2 regions of the Kitasatospora sp. NEAU-69 genome follow, and region 1 is predicted to be linked to the other one. Evidence: riboswitches for the same ligand, from Rfam matches in the RefSeq annotation. Region 1 holds a riboswitch; the other holds the start of a gene.

What was found. A riboswitch is a leader RNA that binds a small molecule or an ion and turns the genes downstream of it on or off. The one in region 1 is predicted to bind glycine.
Region 2: linked by a shared signal. The riboswitch ahead of gcvT (glycine cleavage system aminomethyltransferase GcvT) and the one ahead of gcvP (aminomethyl-transferring glycine dehydrogenase) in region 1 are both predicted to bind glycine.

Annotation. Positions count from the first base shown of each region.
Region 1 is NZ_JBWXUE010000023.1:12,969-22,122, reverse strand. It holds gene AC060L_RS25155 (CPBP family intramembrane glutamic endopeptidase) at 1-327, opposite strand, end outside; gene AC060L_RS25150 (glutamate-cysteine ligase family protein) at 427-1,929, opposite strand; gene AC060L_RS25145 (hypothetical protein) at 2,299-2,925, shown strand; gene AC060L_RS25140 (DUF5999 family protein) at 3,343-3,531, shown strand; gene gcvP (aminomethyl-transferring glycine dehydrogenase) at 3,618-6,518, opposite strand; glycine riboswitch at 6,628-6,755, opposite strand; glycine riboswitch at 6,757-6,860, opposite strand; gene AC060L_RS25130 (PRC and DUF2382 domain-containing protein) at 7,032-8,159, shown strand; gene AC060L_RS25125 (MFS transporter) at 8,365-9,154, shown strand, end outside.
Region 2 is NZ_JBWXUE010000004.1:290,595-299,748, forward strand. It holds gene AC060L_RS07200 (serine hydroxymethyltransferase) at 1-1,046, opposite strand, end outside; gene gcvH (glycine cleavage system protein GcvH) at 1,178-1,558, opposite strand; gene gcvT (glycine cleavage system aminomethyltransferase GcvT) at 1,660-2,778, opposite strand; glycine riboswitch at 2,933-3,034, opposite strand; gene AC060L_RS07215 (enhanced serine sensitivity protein SseB) at 3,166-3,954, shown strand; gene AC060L_RS07220 (enhanced serine sensitivity protein SseB C-terminal domain-containing protein) at 4,184-5,131, shown strand; gene AC060L_RS07225 (ABC transporter permease) at 5,554-6,546, shown strand; gene AC060L_RS07230 (ABC transporter substrate-binding protein) at 6,657-8,426, shown strand; gene AC060L_RS07235 (ABC transporter permease) at 8,546-9,154, shown strand, end outside.

The DNA.
Region 1 (9,154 bases):
CAGGTCGAAGCCGAGCACCCGCAGCGAGCTGCCCTCGCGCACCAGCAGGTAGCCGACCAGCACCACCGGCATCAGGCCGCGGCCGATGTAGTAGAGCTGCCAGGCCAGGTCGATCCACGGCCGGCCGGGCGCAGCGGAGGCGTTGAGCGAGGCGGTCTGCTGGGAGAGCGCGACGTTCTGGGTGAGCGAGTCGGCGAAGCTGATCAGCGCGCTGATCCCGCTCGCGCCGAGCGAGAGACCGAGCACGATGAGCAGCTCCGCGCCGAGCAGCCGGCGCCCGCGATCGCCGGGCGGCAGGGCGTGATCGGGCTGCGTGGGGGGTGCCATCGTCATGGCGGATCATCTTGTCACACCACGATGAGCCCACCATGAACGCAACGGCGCCGGCTCACCAGCTCACCAGCTCACCAGCTCACCAGCTCAGGCTCACCCCACCGGCCAGGTGTGCACCGGCTCGCCCGCCCGCATCAGCTCCATGTACCGCCGGGTCATCGCGGCCAGCGCGGCCCCCCGGTCCATCCCGTACCGCTCGCGCAGCTGGTGCACGGTCGCCGCCTGCCACGCCGCGCCGTTGGTCCGGCGCAGGCAGCGCTGCTCGATGATCCCCAGGTAGCGGTCCCGGTCGGCGGGCTGCACGCCCCACTCGTCCAGCCCCTGGTGGGCCAGCGGCAGCAGTTCGCCGAGCACCAGGTCGACCACCGGCACCTCGGCCGGCCCGCCCTTGGCCCCCCGCCCCTGGCGCGGCCAGTGCACGGCGGCGTCGATGCCGTAGCGCGCGGCGGTCTGGAAGTTCCGGTCGGCCAGGTCGAACGGCAGCTTCGTCCAGATCGGTCGCGGCTGCTCGGCGAGCGCCCGGACCAGGCCGTAGTAGAACGCGGCGTTCGCCAGCGTGTCGGCGACCGTCGGGCCGGCCGGCAGGCAGCGGTTCTCCACCCGCAGGTGCGGCACGCCGTCCGCGACGTCGTAGACCGGGCGGTTCCAGCGGTAGATGGTGCCGTTGTGCAGCCGCATCTCGCCGAGTCGCGGCACCCCGCCGGAGGCGAGCACCTTGGCCGGGTCCTCGTCGTCGCAGATCGGCAGCAGCGCGGGGAAGTAGCGCAGGTTCTCGGCGAACAGGTCGAGCGCGCTGTCCACCCAGCGCTCCCCGAACCAGGTGATGGGGCGCACTCCCTGGGCCTTGAGCTCCGCCGAACGGGTGTCACAGGCCTGCTGGAAGAGCACCGGGCGGGTCTCCCGCCACAGCTCGCGGCCGAACAGGAACGGCGAGTTGGCGCCGAGCGCCACCTGGACGGCGGAGATCGCCTGGGCGGCGTTCCAGACCGGTGCGAACCGGTCGGGGGTGACCTGCAGGTGCAGTTGGAGCGAGGTCGCGGCGGCCTCGGCCACCATCGTCACCGACTCCAGCACCAGGTGCTCGACACCCTCGATGTCCAGCGCGATGTCCTCGCCGCGGGCGGCCATGATCTGGTCGCTGAGCAGGCTGTACCGGTTGTTGTGGGACATCGAGTCCAGCCCGGTGTGCTCCAGCCCGAGCGTCGGCAGCACCCCGACCATGATGATCCGGGCACCCGCCTCGGCGGCCCGCCGGTCGGCGTAGCGCAATCCGGTGTCGATCTCCTCGCGCAGCTCCTCGAAGACGTGCCCGCTGAGCCGGTGCGGCGCGATGTTGACCTCGATGTTGAACTGCCCGAGCTCGGTCTGGAAGTCGGCGGAGCCGATCGCCGCGAGCACCTGCTCGTTGCGCATCAGCGGCTGCCCCTGCTCGTCCGCCAGGTTGAGCTCTATCTCCAGACCCAGGACGGCCCTCGGGCGGTCGAAGCGGTTCTCCCGCAGCATCCGGTCGAGTGCCTCCTGACAGGCCTGCAGCTTGAGCCGGTACTGCTGTCGGTCCGCCAGGTCCGCCCGGGTCGCGATGACCTTCTCGCCCATGGATGCCCCCCTCAGGCCGGTGCCGCCGTGCCAAGCATCATGCCCATCCCCAAGATCGATACCCAGGCATCCGCGGCCCGCTGCAGCCATCACCGCGCAACGGCTAATACCTTGCAGTACAAGGGAACTGACGGTTTCTCACCCAAATTACGACTTGCCGAGAACGACGGAAGGTGATAGACATGTCACCCTGCGCACTTGTTCGAGAGGCTCCGTGCTGCCTGCTGCCCGCCAGGGCGGCTGCCCGCTTGTCGCGGAGTCCACTCGCGCGCGCCCAGCCACGCGATCACGCCCAACCGGACCCGGCCCTTCGCGCCACGCCGGTATGCCGCCTTCGCACGCCGATCTCGCACGGAGAGGCGACCCGCCATGACCTTGCAAACGCCCCAGCCGCCGCCCAGCGCGCTGCGCGCCGTACTGGCCGCACTGACCTCGGAGTCCGCGCTGCGGCAGTCCGGGGCCGCCACGCTGCGCAGTCCCACCGGCCCGCTACTGCCGTCCCATCCCCTGGCCGTGCACCAGCTGCCACCCGGGACGACGACGGTGCGCCAACTGGCCGCGGCACCCAGGACGGGCTGGCGCTTCCTGATCAAGAGCGGCGGCCAGGTACTGGCGGCCGCCGAGGTGGTGCGCTCCTCGGAGGGCCACTCCTTCGCGCACTTCGCGACCGGGCCGTACCTGGACTCCACCGTGCAGACGCTCGCCCAGGCCTGGCAGCTCGCCCAACCGCTGCCGACGGCCCATCAGGCGCGGCTGCTGTCGATGCCGGGCCACTACGCGACGGCGCTGTGGCTGCACGGCACCGAGGGCGATCCGGCGGACGACCTGCTGATCCCGCTCGCCCCGGCCCCGCTGGGCATCACCGCCCACCACGCCTACCCGGCCGGCCAACTGCTCGCCCTGCTCACCCGCCGAGCCGCCGGCTCGGCCGCGGTGGCCGCGGCGGCGGCAACGGCGGCGGCGGCCTCCACGCTGGCGGCGGTCCCGGCGTTCTAGTCACCGGCCGGGTGCGCGGCACCCGCGACCCACGTCACTCGCAGAGCACGTCACCCGTGCGCGAACCAGTCGTGCGCCAATCACCCGTCCGGACTACTCCGCACCCACCCGGTCGTGCCATGACCGGGTGGCCCGTCGGTGTGCCCGCGCGGCGGCCCAGCCATCTGAATGGGTGATCTCTGCCCCGGAGTTGTGGCACAACTCACCAAAACAGCTGCGGGACGGGCCCGGGAGGCAGACACTGGAGGAAGCGTGGAAGGACCCCCTGTCCTACCCACAGAAGCGCCGGTTCACACCTGGACCGGCGGGACAGGATCCGACCAACTTCAACGGTGTTTCCAGAGCCGGTTGCCCGAGCCGGGCACGGGCCGATGCCGCTGCGGGGGGCGTGGATCGTGAGTGAAGCGAGGTACGACGATGTGCCAGCACCGACCTGAGTGTCCGTCGGCCGAGTCCGCCGACCGGGAGGCGGCGGTCCCGGTCGCCCGTCACCCCGAGCAGGGCTGGAGCCTGCTCTGCAACGGCGTCCTGCTCTTCGAGGACACCGGCGAGCTGCTCCCGGACGGCCGGGTGATCGCCCCGCGCCGCTCGTTGCTCGCGGTCTGAACGAACCCGGAACGTCACGAAGCCTCGGTGGTCAGCGGACCACCGAGGCTTCATGACGTGCTAGCCGGTCACCGGCTCACCGGGCGTCAGACGCCGTACTCGTCCAGCGGCGGGCAGGAGCAGACCAGGTGGCGGTCGCCGTAGGCGCCGTCGATCCGGCTCACCGGCGGCCAGTACTTGTCCGCCGGGTTCACGCCCGCCGGGAAGACCGCCTCGTGCCGCGAGTAGCCGCGCGTCCAGTCGCCGGCCAGCGTGGCGGCGGTGTGCGGGGCGTGGTGCAGCGGGTTGTCCTCCGCCGACCACTCGCCGGAGCCGACCTTCTCGATCTCCGCGCGGATCTCGATCATCGCCTCGCAGAAGCGGTCGATCTCGTGCAGGTCCTCGGACTCGGTCGGCTCGATCATCAGCGTGCCGGCCACCGGGAAGGACATGGTCGGGGCGTGGAAGCCGTAGTCGATCAGGCGCTTGGCGATGTCGTCCACGGTCACCCCCGTCTCCTTGGTCAGCGGGCGGATGTCGATGATGCACTCGTGCGCGACCAGACCGCCGGGGCCCGTGTAGAGCACCGGGAAGTGCGGGGCCAGCCGCTTGGCGATGTAGTTGGCGTTCAGCACGGCGACCTGGGTCGCCCGCTTGAGGCCCTCGCCGCCCATCAGGCGCACGTACGCCCAGGAGATCGGCAGGATCGCCGCCGAGCCCCACGGCGCGGCCGAGATCGGGCCGACACCGGTGGCCGGGCCGGCCTCGCCCTGCAGCGGGTGGTTCGGCAGGTACGGCGCGAGGTGCGCGCGGACCGCGACCGGGCCGACGCCCGGGCCGCCGCCGCCGTGCGGGATGCAGAAGGTCTTGTGCAGGTTCAGGTGCGAGACGTCCGCGCCGAACTTGCCCGGCTTGGCGAGGCCGACCAGCGCGTTCAGGTTCGCGCCGTCCACGTACACCTGGCCGCCGGCCTCGTGCACCAGGCCGCAGATCTCGGTGATCTGGGTCTCGAAGACGCCGTGGGTGGACGGGTAGGTGACCATCAGCACCGAGAGCTGCTCGCGGTGCTGCTCGATCTTCGCCTTCAGGTCCTCGACGTCCACGTCGCCGTCGGTCAGCGTCTTGACGACGACCACGCGCATGCCGGCCATCACCGCGGAGGCGGCGTTGGTGCCGTGCGCCGAGGCGGGGATCAGGCAGACGTCGCGCTGGGTGTCGCCGTTCGCGTGGTGGTAGGCGCGGACCGCGAGCAGACCGGCGAACTCACCCTGGGAGCCGGCGTTCGGCTGGATCGAGACGGCGTCGTAGCCGGTCACCTCGACCAGCTGCTGCTCCAGGTGGCGGATCAGCGTCAGGTAGCCCTGGGCCTGCTCGATCGGCGCGAACGGGTGCAGCTGGCCGAACTCCGGCCAGGTGACCGCCTCCATCTCGGTGGTGGCGTTCAGCTTCATGGTGCAGGAGCCGAGCGGGATCATCCCGCGGTCCAGCGCGTAGTCCCGGTCCGAGAGGCGGCGCAGGTAGCGCAGCATCGAGGTCTCCGAGCGGTGGCTGTGGAAGACCGGGTGGGTGAGGTACTCGTCCTCGCGGAGCAGGCCGGCCGGCAGCGTGTCGGCGGCCTCCTCGACCTCGGCGCCGACGACGCCGAACGCGGCCCAGACGGCGTCCAGGTGCTCGCGGGTGGTGGTCTCGTCGCAGGAGACCGAGACGGTGTCCGCGTCGGCCAGGTAGAGGTTGACGCCGGCCTCGCGGGCCACGGCGACGACCTCGGCGGCCCGGCCCGGGACCTTGGCGGTCACGGTGTCGAAGAACGCCTCGTGGGCGAGCTCGACGCCGCCGGCGCGCAGGCCGGCCGCCAGCGCGGCGGCGTAGCGGTGGGTGCGGCGGGCGATGTCGGCCAGCCCGTCCGGGCCGTGGTAGACGGCGTACATCGAGGCCATCACGGCGAGCAGCACCTGCGCGGTGCAGATGTTGCTGGTCGCCTTCTCGCGGCGGATGTGCTGCTCGCGGGTCTGCAGCGCGAGGCGGTAGGCGCGGTGGCCGTCGGCGTCCACCGAGACGCCGACCAGGCGGCCGGGCAGCGAGCGGGCGTACTCGGCGCGCACCGACAGGTAGCCGGCGTGCGGGCCGCCGAAGCCCATCGGGACGCCGAAGCGCTGCGAGGTGCCGCACGCGATGTCGGCGCCGAGCGAGCCCGGCGACTTGAGCAGCGTGAGCGCCAGCAGGTCGGCGGCGACCGCGACGATCGCGCCCAGGCCGTGCGCCTGCTCGATCACGGCGGTCAGGTCGCGCACCACGCCGGAGGCACCGGGGTACTGGAGCAGCACGCCGAAGACGCCGCGCTCGGCGATCTCGGCCGGGATGCCCTCGGCGAGGTCGGCGACGACCACCTCGACGCCGGTCGGCAGCGCCCGGGTGCGGATCACCGCGAGGGTCTGCGGCAGCGTGTCGGCGTCAACCAGGAAGACACCGCCCTTGACCTTGGTCACCCGGCGGGCCAGCGCCATCGCCTCGGCGGCGGCGGTGCCCTCGTCGAGCAGCGAGGAGCCCGAGGTCTCCAGGCCGGTCAGGTCGGAGACCAGGGTCTGGAAGTTGAGCAGCGCCTCCAGGCGGCCCTGCGAGATCTCCGGCTGGTACGGCGTGTAGGCCGTGTACCAGGAGGGGTTCTCCATGACGTTGCGCAGGATGACCGGCGGCGTGTGGGTGCCGTAGTAGCCCAGGCCGATCATCGAGGTGAGCACCTGGTTGTGCGTGGCGAGCTCGCGCAGCTCGGCGAGCACCTGGGCCTCGCTGCGGCCGTCCGGCAGGTCCAGGGCGGTGATGCTGCGGATCGCCTCGGGGACGGCGGCGGCGGAGAGCTCGTCGAGCGAGCCGAAACCGACCTGCGCCAGCATCTTCTCCTGGGCGGCGGCGTCGGGGCCGATGTGGCGCGACTCGAACGGGCTGGCCGCCTCGAGCTCGCTGAGGGTGGCTGCGCTGCGAGAACGACCGTTGGTCGGCTGGGCAGTCATGGTGGTCGGGCCTCCTGGTCACGGACCGGCGGGGGCACGCACGCCGGGGGGAGGGCCTTCGCCACTGTGGACAGCGGATCGGCCTGCGGCGGGCGAGCCCGACAGACCCTCCCCCTCTGTCATCGGGACCTGAGAGCTTCGCCCGCGCGAGGCTGACGCCCCGCCGGCTTGCACCGTCGGTGAGGGTGGTGGCCACCGGCTCCCTCGCCGGGGGTCCTGCCCTGCTTTCCAGAGTGACCTATCCCGCACGGTACGGATGCCTGAGAGATTCCGGGGAGGGTTTGCTCCTTCGGCGCCTCGCTCCCCTTCGGTCGGGGGCGGGGACTCTCCCGAGCGGGCTCGGCGGTCGCGCCCAGGGTACCAGCGAGAACGCACCGAACGACCGCTCAGGTGAGCGAATCCACTCCCCCACTTGGTCCAGTGCGCGCACGGACGGCCGCGCTCGGCTCGCCACCGTCCGGTTCGTGGCTTTTCGTGTGAATCGACAGGCAGTAACCAGCTGGAGGAAATAGCGTGCAGACCGATATCGACCCCCGAGACCTGATCGGGCACAAGGCCGTCGACCGCAACGGCGACAAGATCGGCACGGTGGACGAGGTCTACCTCGACGATGCGACCGGTGAGCCGGAATGGGCCGCGGTGCGGACCGGAATCTTCGGGCGGGACGCCTTCGTGCCGCTCACCACGAGCGAGTTCTCCGGCGAGGAACTGCGCGTGCCCTACGACAAGTCGCTGATCAAGGAGTCGCCGGACTTCGGCGTCGGCCAGCACCTCTCGCCGGCCCAGGAGCTCCAGCTGTACCGCTACTACGGGCTGGACTCACCGGGCGTCGAGCGCCCGCTGCCGCCCCCGGCGCCCGCCCGGCACCCGGACGATCTGGACTTCGGCGTCGGCACGCAGACCGGCATGCCGGCCGCGGCGGCGACCGGCGGCGCCATGGCGGCCCGCCCGGCGACGGCGCAGCCGACCGGCCCCGGCACCGCGACCATCGGCCTGGACAAGCCGGTCGACCCCACCCCGCCCTCCCAGCCGCCGATGCCGGCCCCGGGCCAGCCCCCGGCGCCGGGCTCCACCCCGGCCCAGGCCGCCGCGAGCCGACCGGTCGCCGGCCCGGGCGCGACCATGCCGCCGCCCGGCCCGATCGAGCTGACGCTGCGCGAGGAGCGTCTTGAGATCACCAACGAGTGGCACGTGCTCGGCACCGCCAGGATGCGCAAGTACGTGGTGACCGAACCGGTGGAGAAGCGGATCCAGGTGGTCAAGGAGCGGGTCCGGGTGGAGCGGGTCCCGGTCGGCGAGGCCGAGCGGTCGGCGCTCTCGGCGCAGGAGATCGCCGAGGCCGTCGAAGAGGTGACGCTGCACGAGGAACGCCCGGCGGTGCGCAAGTACCTGGCGCCGCTGGAGCGGGTGCGCCTGGTGGTGGAGCGCTACACCGAGGAGCAGGTGATCCGCGAGGAACTGCGCCGCGAGCAGGTGGAGATCCACGACAGCACCGCGCCGGAGCAGCAGGCCGGCGATGCCCGGTATGCCGACGCCCAGCACGCCGACACCCAGGCCGCCACGCACCACGCCCCGGCCAACGCGCCGGCCCACCCCCCGGCGCAGGCCGCCGCCCGGGAGCCGGACAGCGCCACGGCCTGACCCCGCTCCCAACTCCCCCGGTACGGCCCGGACCTGGTCTTCCACCAGGTCCGGGCCGTATCGGCGTTGTCGGCCGCAACAAAGCTTCACCGGTCGATATTTGACAGATTGAAGCACTTGAGGGCATGGTTACTTCACTACATTGACTGTCGTTAGCTTGAAGCAGCCTCGAGGGCTGCTGAAGCCCATCCCTGAAGGAGCCACCGTGAGTGAGGCGCCACAGCCCACCACCACGGCCGTGAAGCAGAGCGGCGCCCGGGTCCTGCCCGCGCTGGTGCTCGCGATGCTGGCCTACAGCATCGTGCAGACCGCCGTCGTTCCGATCCTGCCCTCGCTTGCCCTGGAGCTGAAGGTTTCCGGCTCGAACATCACCTGGGTGATGACGGCCAACCTGCTCTCGGCCGCCGTGCTGACCCCGCTGCTCGGCCGCTTCGGCGACCTGCACGGCCGCAAGCCGATGCTGCTGATCTCACTGACCGGCCTGGTGCTGGGTTCGGGCCTCGCGGTCTCCACCCACTCGTTCTCGATGCTGATCATCGCCCGCGTGCTGCAGGGCGCCGGCGGTGGCGTGCTTCCGCTGGCGATCAGCATCGTCCGTGACGAGCTGCCGCGCGAGAAGGTCACCGGCGGCGTCGCCGCGATCAGTGCCTCGATGGGCGTCGGCAGCGGCCTCGGCCTGGTCGCCACCGGCCTGCTGCTGGAGCACTGGAGCTACAAGTCGATCTTCTGGATGGGCCTGGTCTTCGGCCTCATCGCGGTCGGCCTGGTGCTGCTGCGGGTGCCCAAGGACCCGGTGGTGGACAAGACCGGCGGCGCCGACCCGCTCGGCGCGATCACGCTGGCCGGCTGGCTCTGCGCACTGCTCGTCGCCGTCAGCCAGGGCAACGAGTGGGGCTGGACCTCCAACAAGACGCTGGGCCTGTTCGCCGTCGCCGCAGTGGTCGCGCTGATCTGGGGCTTCATCGAGGTCAAGGTCAAGCACCCGCTCGTGGACA
Region 2 (9,154 bases), on a different contig from region 1:
CGGTTGACCGTGATGCCGACCTCGTGCAGGCGGTCCTCGGCCTGCTGGCCGTCCAGCTCGCTGTTGCGCAGGTCGACCAGGACCAGGTGCACGTCGGTGCCGCCGGACAGCACCGAGACGCCGGCCGCGGTCGCGTCGTCCTGCAGCAGGCGGGCTGCCAGGATCTTGGCGCCCTCCAGCGTGCGCTCCTGGCGCTCCTTGAACTCCGGCGAGGCGGCGACCTTGAAGGAGACGGCCTTGGCGGCGATCACGTGCTCCAGCGGACCACCCTGCTGGCCGGGGAAGACCGCGGAGTTGATCTTCTTGGCCCACTCGGCCTTGGAGAGGATGACGCCGCCGCGCGGGCCGCCCAGGGTCTTGTGCGTGGTGGTGGTGACCACGTCCGCGTACGGGACCGGGGACGGGTGCAGGCCCGCGGCCACCAGGCCGGCGAAGTGGGCCATGTCGACCATCAGCAGCGCGCCGACCTCGTCGGCGATCCGGCGGAACTCGGCGAAGTCGAGCTGGCGCGGGTAGGCGGACCAGCCGGCGATGATCAGCTTGGGCTGGTGCTCCTTGGCGAGGCGCTCGACCTCCTCCATGTCGACCAGGCTGGTCTGCTCGTCCACGTGGTACGCGACCACGTTGTAGAGCTTGCCGGAGAAGTTGATCTTCATGCCGTGGGTCAGGTGGCCGCCGTGGGCCAGGTTCAGACCCAGGATCGTGTCGCCCGGCTTGATCAGAGCGAACATCGCGGCGGCGTTCGCCTGCGCACCGGAGTGCGGCTGGACGTTCGCGTGCTCGGCGCCGAACAGCTCCTTGATCCGGTCGATCGCGATCTGCTCGACCACGTCGACGTGCTCGCACCCGCCGTAGTAGCGCTTGCCGGGGTAGCCCTCGGCGTACTTGTTGGTCAGCACCGAACCCTGGGCCTCCATGACCGCCACCGGGGCGAAGTTCTCGGAGGCGATCATTTCGAGGGTGGACTGCTGACGGTGCAGCTCGGCGTCGACCGCGGCGGCGATCTCGGGGTCGAGAGCGTGCAGGGACTGGTTGAGGACAGTCATGGTGGCGTCTTCCCAATCAGGGCAGTCGCGCGAAGCGCGCCGGTGGAGGGTGGTGGCGGGCGACGGGCGGGCAGGGCGGGTGGGACCGGCGGGGGCGGCCGCCGCGCTGGGGCCGCCCCGTCGAGCAGTGGTCAGCCGGCGGTGAAAGCGGTGTACTCGTCGGCGCTGAGCAGGTCCGCGGGGGCGTCGGAGATGCGCAGCTTGAACAGCCAGCCACCCTCGAAAGCGGCCGAGTTGACCAGCGCCGGGTCGGCGACGACCTCGTCGTTGATCTCGACGACCTCGCCGGTGGCGGGGGAGTACAGGTCGCTGACCGACTTGGTGGACTCCAGCTCGCCGCAGGTCTCGCCGGCGGTGACGGTGTCGCCGACGGCGGGCAGGTCCACGTAGACGATGTCGCCGAGGGCGGTGGCGGCGTGCTCGGTGATGCCGACTATCGAGACGCCGTCAGCGTCGGCGGTGGTCAGCCACTCGTGCTCCTTGCTGTACTGCAGGTGCTGCGGGTTGCTCATGGTGTTCATTCTCCAGGATGGGAAGCGGGAAGGGCGAAGCGGTCCGCGGTGCGGACTGCTTCGTGGGACGAGAGGGAGAGGGGTGGCTCGGCGGCCGGGCTTCAGCGGGCGCGCTTGTAGAACGGCAGCGCGACGACCGCGACCGGCTCGTGCTTGCCGCGCACGTCCACCGCGACCTCGCCGCCGGCAGCGGCGAAGGCCGCGTCCACGTAGGCGATCGCGATCGGCTTGCCGAGCGTGGGGGAGGGCGCGCCGGAGGTGATCCGGCCGATCACGGCGCCGTCGGCGGCGACCACCGCGTACTCGGCGCGCGGCACCCGGCGGCCCTCGGAGACCAGGCCGACCAGCACCCGCGGCGGGTTGGACTCGGCCTTGGCGGCCGCCTCCTCCAGCGCCTTGCGGCCGACGAAGTCGCCGCCGTTGGTGGTCTTGTCGAAGCGCACCACGCGGCCCAGGCCCGCGTCGAACGGGGTCAGCGAGGTGTCCAGCTCGTGCCCGTACAGCGGCATGCCGGCCTCCAGGCGCAGCGTGTCGCGGCAGGACAGGCCGCACGGGATCAGGCCGGCGGCGGAGCCGGCCTCGGTCAGCGCCTGCCACAGGTGCTCGGCGTCGCCGGGGGCGCAGAAGATCTCGAAGCCGTCCTCGCCGGTGTAACCGGTGCGGGCCAGCCAGACGTCCTTGCCGGCCACCGTGGTGGGCAGCAGTGCGTAGTACTTCAGGCCGGGCAGGTCGGCCTCGGTGAGCGAGGCGAGGATGCCGTTCGCCTCCGGGCCCTGGACGGCGAGCAGCGCGTAGGCGTCGCGGTCGTCGCGCACCGTCGCGTCGAAGCCGGCCGCGCGCTCGGTCAGCGCGTCCAGCACCACCTGGGCGTTGGAGGCGTTCGCGACGACCATGTACTCCTGCTCGCCGGTCCGGTAGACGATCAGGTCGTCCAGGATGCCGCCGTCCTCGCGGCAGATCATCGTGTACCGGGCGCGCAGCACGCCGAGGGCCGAGATGAAGCCGACCAGCGCGTGGTCGAGCAGCTCGCCGGCCTGCGGTCCCGAGACGGTGATCTCGCCCATGTGCGAGAGGTCGAAGAGGCCGGCCTTGGTACGGACGGCGAGGTGCTCCTCGCGCTCGCTGCCGTAGCGCAGCGGCATGTCCCAGCCGGCGAAGTCGGTCATGGTCGCGCCGAGGGAACGGTGCAGGGCGTCGAGCGCGGTCAGGCGGGGGGACATGGTGGGACTCCCGTGGCTGGTTGCGGACATGCGGGGGTGGAGTCTCCCCGTCTGTCGTCGCAACCTGAGAGCTTCACCGCACACCACCAAGGATGACGCGGCTTGCACCGTGGGTGGGCGCACGGCACGGCCGTGTTCCACTTTCCAGATTCGCCTCGCCCGTGCGGTAAGGGTGCCTGAGAGATTCCGGGGAGGACTTGCTCCTTCGGCGCCGGTCCGTGCCGTGGGCACCTCCGGACTCTCCCGCGCGGGTTCGAGCGGCCAGTATGAAGTTGGTCGGTCCGGTGGTCCGGTACAGCCGTTCGGTTGTCGGACACGGGGACAACGGGCACATCATGGCATGCCGGTGCGCCCGAGCGGGAGGGGAGGGCTCGGTACGCTTGCACTATGAGAACAGAGGGGTGGGCCGAGCCCGGGCAGGCACCGGCCGGCGGCGGCTGGCCGGCCAACGAGCTGGAGCAGGTGCTCACCGCCGCGCTCGGCGAGCCGGCGGCGACCGCCCGGGTGATCGAGGTGCTCGCGCGCAGCCAGGTGTGGATCCCGTTGCCGTCCGGCGCCGATCCGCAGGGCCACGCGCTGGACCTGCCGACCATCGAGCTGGCGGGCGGGCCGTACGTCCCGGTCTTCTCCTCCGAGGAGCAGTTCCTGCGGCACGCCCCCGGTCTGTCCTGCGCGGTCGCGCCGGCCTGGGAGTTCGCCCGCGGCCTGCCGCTGGGCATCGGCATCGCGGTCAACCCGGAGGCGCCGGTGGGGATCCCGGTGCCGCCGCAGGGCGTCGCCGAGCTGCGCCGGGGGCCGCAGGGGGATCGCTGGGGCGCTGAGCCGGGCGCGCAGCCGCCGCAGGGCGCCCGGGTCGCGCTGCGCGAGCCGGAGCCGGCCGAGGAGCCGGTGGCCTTCCTGACGGCGGTCCGCGCCGAGCTGGCCGCGCTGCCCGGGGTGCTGACGGCCCGGCGGGCGCTGGCCTCGGTGGAGGGCGAGCCGACGGTGCTGTTCGTGGGCGTCCAGCTCGATCCGGCCGCGCCCGCCGACCCGGCCGAGGCTAATGCCGCGCTCGGCCGCGCGCTCGGCCTGGCGCCGCTGCCCGGCGGTGTGCACATCGTGCTGCTCGACTTGGCGGCCGACCCGGTGGTGGACTGGATGCTGCACCAGGTCCGGCCGTTCTACGAGCGGTTCTGAGCCGTCCTGCGACACCAGGCCCGACCGGCATGACGCATGTCGGCCGGGCCCCGTATCGTGCTGCCCACAGCGCGGCCGCCAACCGGCCCCGCTGCCGGACCGGAGCACCGGCCGGACGCGGGACGGGTCGGGCCAGGACGGGCCGGGCCAGCAGGTCGGGCCAGGACAGGCCGGCCGGGCCGGGGGTGGGTCGGCTCGGGCCGGACCAGGACAGGGAAGAGGGCGCACCGTGACGACGGGAGCGGCAGGTGGCGGGCCGGGCCCCTGGGGTCAGGCCCCCGGCGCGGACCCGGGCGCCCTGGAGCGCGCGCTGCGCGAGGTCGCACCGGAGCGCTGGGACGCGTACGAGCGGCTGCTGCACGCCCTCGCCGAGGGCCGGGTCTGGATGCTGCTCTGGCAGGGCAGCGCGGGCAGTCCGGACGCACAGTACGGGAACATGGACCTCGCCGGCCACGGCTACGCGCCGGCCGCCACCTCGCCCGGCCAACTCGCCGCCAGCGGCTGGACCCGCGGCCACGAGGTGATCTCCGGACGGGAGATCGCCGCCGCGCTGTACCGCACCCGCTGGGGCCTGTGGCTCGATCCGCACGCGCCGGGCGGCGGCGTCGGCATCCCGTGGGCCGATCTGCGCCGGGTCGCGGCGGGTCTGGACCGGCTGCCGGCCGGGCCGCTGAAGCTCTCCGAGCCGCAGGTGCCGGCCGAGCAGTTCTACGCGCTGCTGGAGCGCCAGGCGCCGTCGGTCCGTCCGGTCCGCGCGCTGCGCCGGGCCTGGGTGCAACCGGTCGTCGGCGAAGCGTACTTGGCGATCGGGCTGGAGCTGTACGACACCTCGCCGCCGGCCGTCGAGGCGGTCCGGGCGCTGATGCAGCGGGCGATCGCGCAGGCGCCGCCCGGCCTCGCGGTCTCGACCGTGGCGATGAGCGACGAGTACGACCCGGTGGCGCTCTGGATGCACGCCCACGCCCGGCCGTTCTACCACCGCGAGGCCACCGCGTCGCCGTACCCCGCCGCGCCGGTCGTGCAGGCTGTGCCGGCTGTGCCGTATCCGCCGGGGGTGGCGCCGGGGCAGGCGCCGCACCAGGGTTCGTACGGCTATCCGGCCCCGGGTTCGCAGCCGCCGCCGGGCACCGGCCACGGGTGGCCGCAGCAGCCCTGGCCGCCCCGCCCCGCGCGCTGAGACGCCCCGCGCGTCGCGCGCTGAAACGACCCCGCATCCGGCTGGTACAGACCGGCGTGCGCGGGCCTTCCGTTCACTCTCCGTCAACTGATCGGGCAGCACCTCTTCCCTTTCGGGCATGACTGACGATCCGTCAGTCATGCTTCGGCATGCCCGCTGACCAGGCCGCATGTGTCCGGCGGGTGGCCGATATGCGACCCCGGGGTTTAGTGATCTTGAATCCCAATAGATCACAGTTGGGCATCCTTCGAGGGGGAGGGCTGGCGCAAGCCTGTTCGCAGCATGGAGAGTTCTGCGCACCGCACCAGCCGAGCAGCCAGGGGTGCATAGACCGCGGGTCCTGACCTGGACCTGACATGGTCGCGCCTGCCCCCTGACTGCCCATGGGCCGACAACCGTCGGCGAGGGGACCCGAACTGCCCATGACCACACCCACCGACACCACCGCCCCCGCACCGGGCGATCCCGCGGCCGAACCGGCCCAGGAAGCCAAGCGGATCGAGGGCCGCTCGCCCGGCAAGATCGCGTGGGCCCGCCTGAAGCAGGACAAGGTCGCGCTCACCGGCGGCGTCGTGGTGATCCTGCTGATCCTCGCCGCGATCTTCGCGCCGGTGCTGAGCTCGCTCCTCGGCCACCCGCCGGACCAGCCGCACCCGGACCAGATCGACCCCAACCTCGGGCTCCCCAAGGGCTCGTTCGGCGGCATCAACGGCCAGTTCCTGCTGGGCGTCGACCCGACCTTCGGCCGGGACGTCTTCAGCCGGATCCTCTACGGAGCGCAGATCTCGCTGCTGGTGGCCTTCCTGTCCGCCGCGGTCTCGGTGATCATCGGAGTCCTGCTCGGCATCGCCGCGGGCTACTTCGGCGGCTGGGTGGACGCCGTGATCAGCCGCGTGATGGACGTCCTGCTCGCCTTCCCCCAGCTGCTGTTCAGCATCGCGCTGGTCTCGGTGATGCCGGACTCGCTGCTCGGCCTCTCCGGCAGCGGCGTGCGGATGCTGATCCTGATCCTGGTCATCGGCTTCTTCGGCTGGCCGTACATCGGCCGCATCGTGCGAGGCCAGGCCCTCTCGCTGCGCGAGCGCGAGTTCGTGGACGCGGCCCGCAGCCTGGGCGCCGGCGGTGTGCACATTCTGCTGCGCGAGCTGCTGCCGAACCTGGTGGCGCCGATCCTCGTCTACACGACGCTGATCATCCCCACCAACATCCTGAGTGAGGCCGCGCTCAGCTTCCTCGGCGCCGGCGTGAAGCCGCCGACCCCGTCCTGGGGACAGATGCTCTCGGACGCCACGAAGATCTACCAGGTCGACCCGACCTACATGGTGGTCCCCGGCATGGCGATCTTCATCACCGTGCTCTCGTTCAACCTCTTCGGTGACGGTCTGCGCGACGCGCTCGACCCCAAGGGCAACTGACCCTTCCCGTACCGCGGTTCACCACTGGCCCAAGGCCCGGCTCCCCTCTGGGGACTCCCTGCCCGCGGCGGCCCACGCCGGCGCGCACTTCATCAGGAGGATCCACACCCATGACGCGCAACAGGACGCTCGCTGCCGCCGCCCTGGTGGCCACGCTGGCCCTCACCACCGCTGCCTGCGGCGGCTCCAAGGGCGGCGGTGGCGGCCCCAGCGCCAGCGGCTCGTCGGCGAGCGGCTTCAACGCCGCCGCCACCAGCGTGGTGAACGCCTCGGACAAGAAGGGCGGCACCATCAACATGTGGACGAGCACGGATGCCGACTCCTGGGATCCGGGCCGCGCCTACTACGCCTCGGTCTGGAACTTCGAGCGCTACTACGCCCGCACGCTGCTGGCCTACGACTCCAAGCCCGGTGCGGCCGGCCTGAAGCTGGTGCCGGACCTGGCCACCGAGCAGCCGACCGTCTCCGCGGACGGCAAGACCTACACCTTCAAGCTGAAGAGCGGTCTGAAGTTCGAGGACGGCACCCCGATCACGTCCAAGGACATCAAGTACGGCATCGAGCGCCCGTTCGCGCAGGACGTGATCAGCGGCGGCCCGACCTACCTGATCAACGACCTGGACGAGGGCCAGAACTACAAGGGCCCCTACACCGACACCGACCCCAACAAGCTGGGTCTGAAGTCGGTGCAGACGCCGGACGACAACACCATCATCTTCAGCCTGGCCAAGCCCGACTCGAACTTCCCGTACCTGCTCGCGATGGGCAGCGCCTCGCCCGTCCCGGCCAAGTCGGACACCGGCGCCAACTACGGCAGCCACCCGATCTCCTCGGGCCCGTACAAGTTCAAGTCGATCGACCCGGGCAAGTCGGTCTCGCTGGTCCGCAACGACCAGTGGGACCAGTCCACCGACACGATCCGCAAGGCACTCCCGGACGCGGTCAACCTGACCATCACGACCAACGCGGACGACATGGACTCCCGGCTGCTGGCCGGCACCGCCGACATCGACTTCAGCCAGACCGGCCTCTCCCAGGCCGCCCAGGTCAAGGTGCTCACCGACCCGTCGCAAAAGGCCAACACGGACGACCCGTACAGCGGCTTCATCCGCTACATCTCGCTGGTCCCCAAGGTCGCGCCGTTCGACAACATCCACTGCCGTAACGCGGTGATCTACGCGGCCGACACGACCGCGCTGCAGACCGCGCGCGGCGGCCCGGTGTCCGGTTCGACCTACGGCAACATGCTGCCGCCGAACATCCTCGGCTCGGACAACTACGACCCGTACGGCCTGACCCAGGGCAAGCCGAACATCGAGAAGGCGAAGTCGGAGCTGGCCGCCTGCGGCAAGCCGAGCGGCTTCACCACCACGATCGCCGTCCGCGGTAACAAGGACAAGGAGGTCAACACCGCCGTCGCGCTGCAGACCTCGCTCAAGGCGATCGGCGTCACCGCGAACATCGACCAGTACGACGGCAAGCTGATCTCCTCGGTGATCGGCGCGCCGGACGTCGTGCACAGCAAGGGCTACGGCCTGATCGTGATGGGCTGGGGCGCCGACTACCCGAACGGCTCCGGCTTCCTGCAGCCGCTGGTGGACGGCCGCTTCATCACCAGCAACGGCAACAACAACTACTCCGAGCTCAACGACCCGCAGATCAACTCGATGTTCGACCAGGCGAGCGCGGAGACCGACCCGGAGAAGGCCGCCCAGATCTACCAGCAGATCAACCACAAGGTCATCGACGGCGGCTACTACCTGCCGGTCGTCGCGGACAAGGCGCTGAACTACCGCAACCCGCGGCTGACCAACGTCTATGTCTCGCAGGCCTTCGGCGAGGTGGACTTCCAGGCCCTCGGCACCTCCGACGGCAAGTAACCCGCCAGTCCACCTCCGTAGTTCGCACAGCTAGACCGAAGGGCAGGTGAAGGCTCCGCCGTGGTCGGCCGGGGATCCCTACAGGGGAACCCGGCCGGCCCGGGGCGGTGCCGGCCGCAGTGCTGGTGTATTTCATCCGACGGCTCGTCAACGTGGTCGTCATGCTGCTGGTGGTCTCCGCGGTGACCTTCGGCATCTTCTTCATGGTGCCGAAACTCACGGGTAGCGACCCCGCACTGCTGTACGTCGGCAAGATCGCCGACAAGGTGGCGCTGGAAGGCATCCGGCACAAGATGGGCCTGGACAAGCCGATCATCGAGCAGTACGGCCTGTTCCTGAAGGGCCTGGTGGTCGGCCGCGACTACAACGCCGGGACCGACATCACCCACTGCGCCGCGCCGTGCTTCGGGTACTCGTTCAAGACCGAACAGGCCGTCTGGCCGCTGCTGCTGAACCGGCTCGGGGTCACCGCCTCGCTCGCCGCCGGCGCCTCGGTGCTCTGGCTCGGCTTCGGCACCGCGACCGGCGTGGTCTCGGCGCTGCGCCGCCGGACCCTGATGGACCGCTTCTCGATGACGGTCGCCCTGGCCGGTGTCTCGCTGCCGATCTACTTCACCGGCATGCTGGCCAGCGCGATCTTCGTCTACCAGCTCGGCTGGTTCCCGCACGACTACGTGGAGCTCACCCAGGACCCGATCGCCTGGGCGCAGAACCTGGCACTGCCGTGG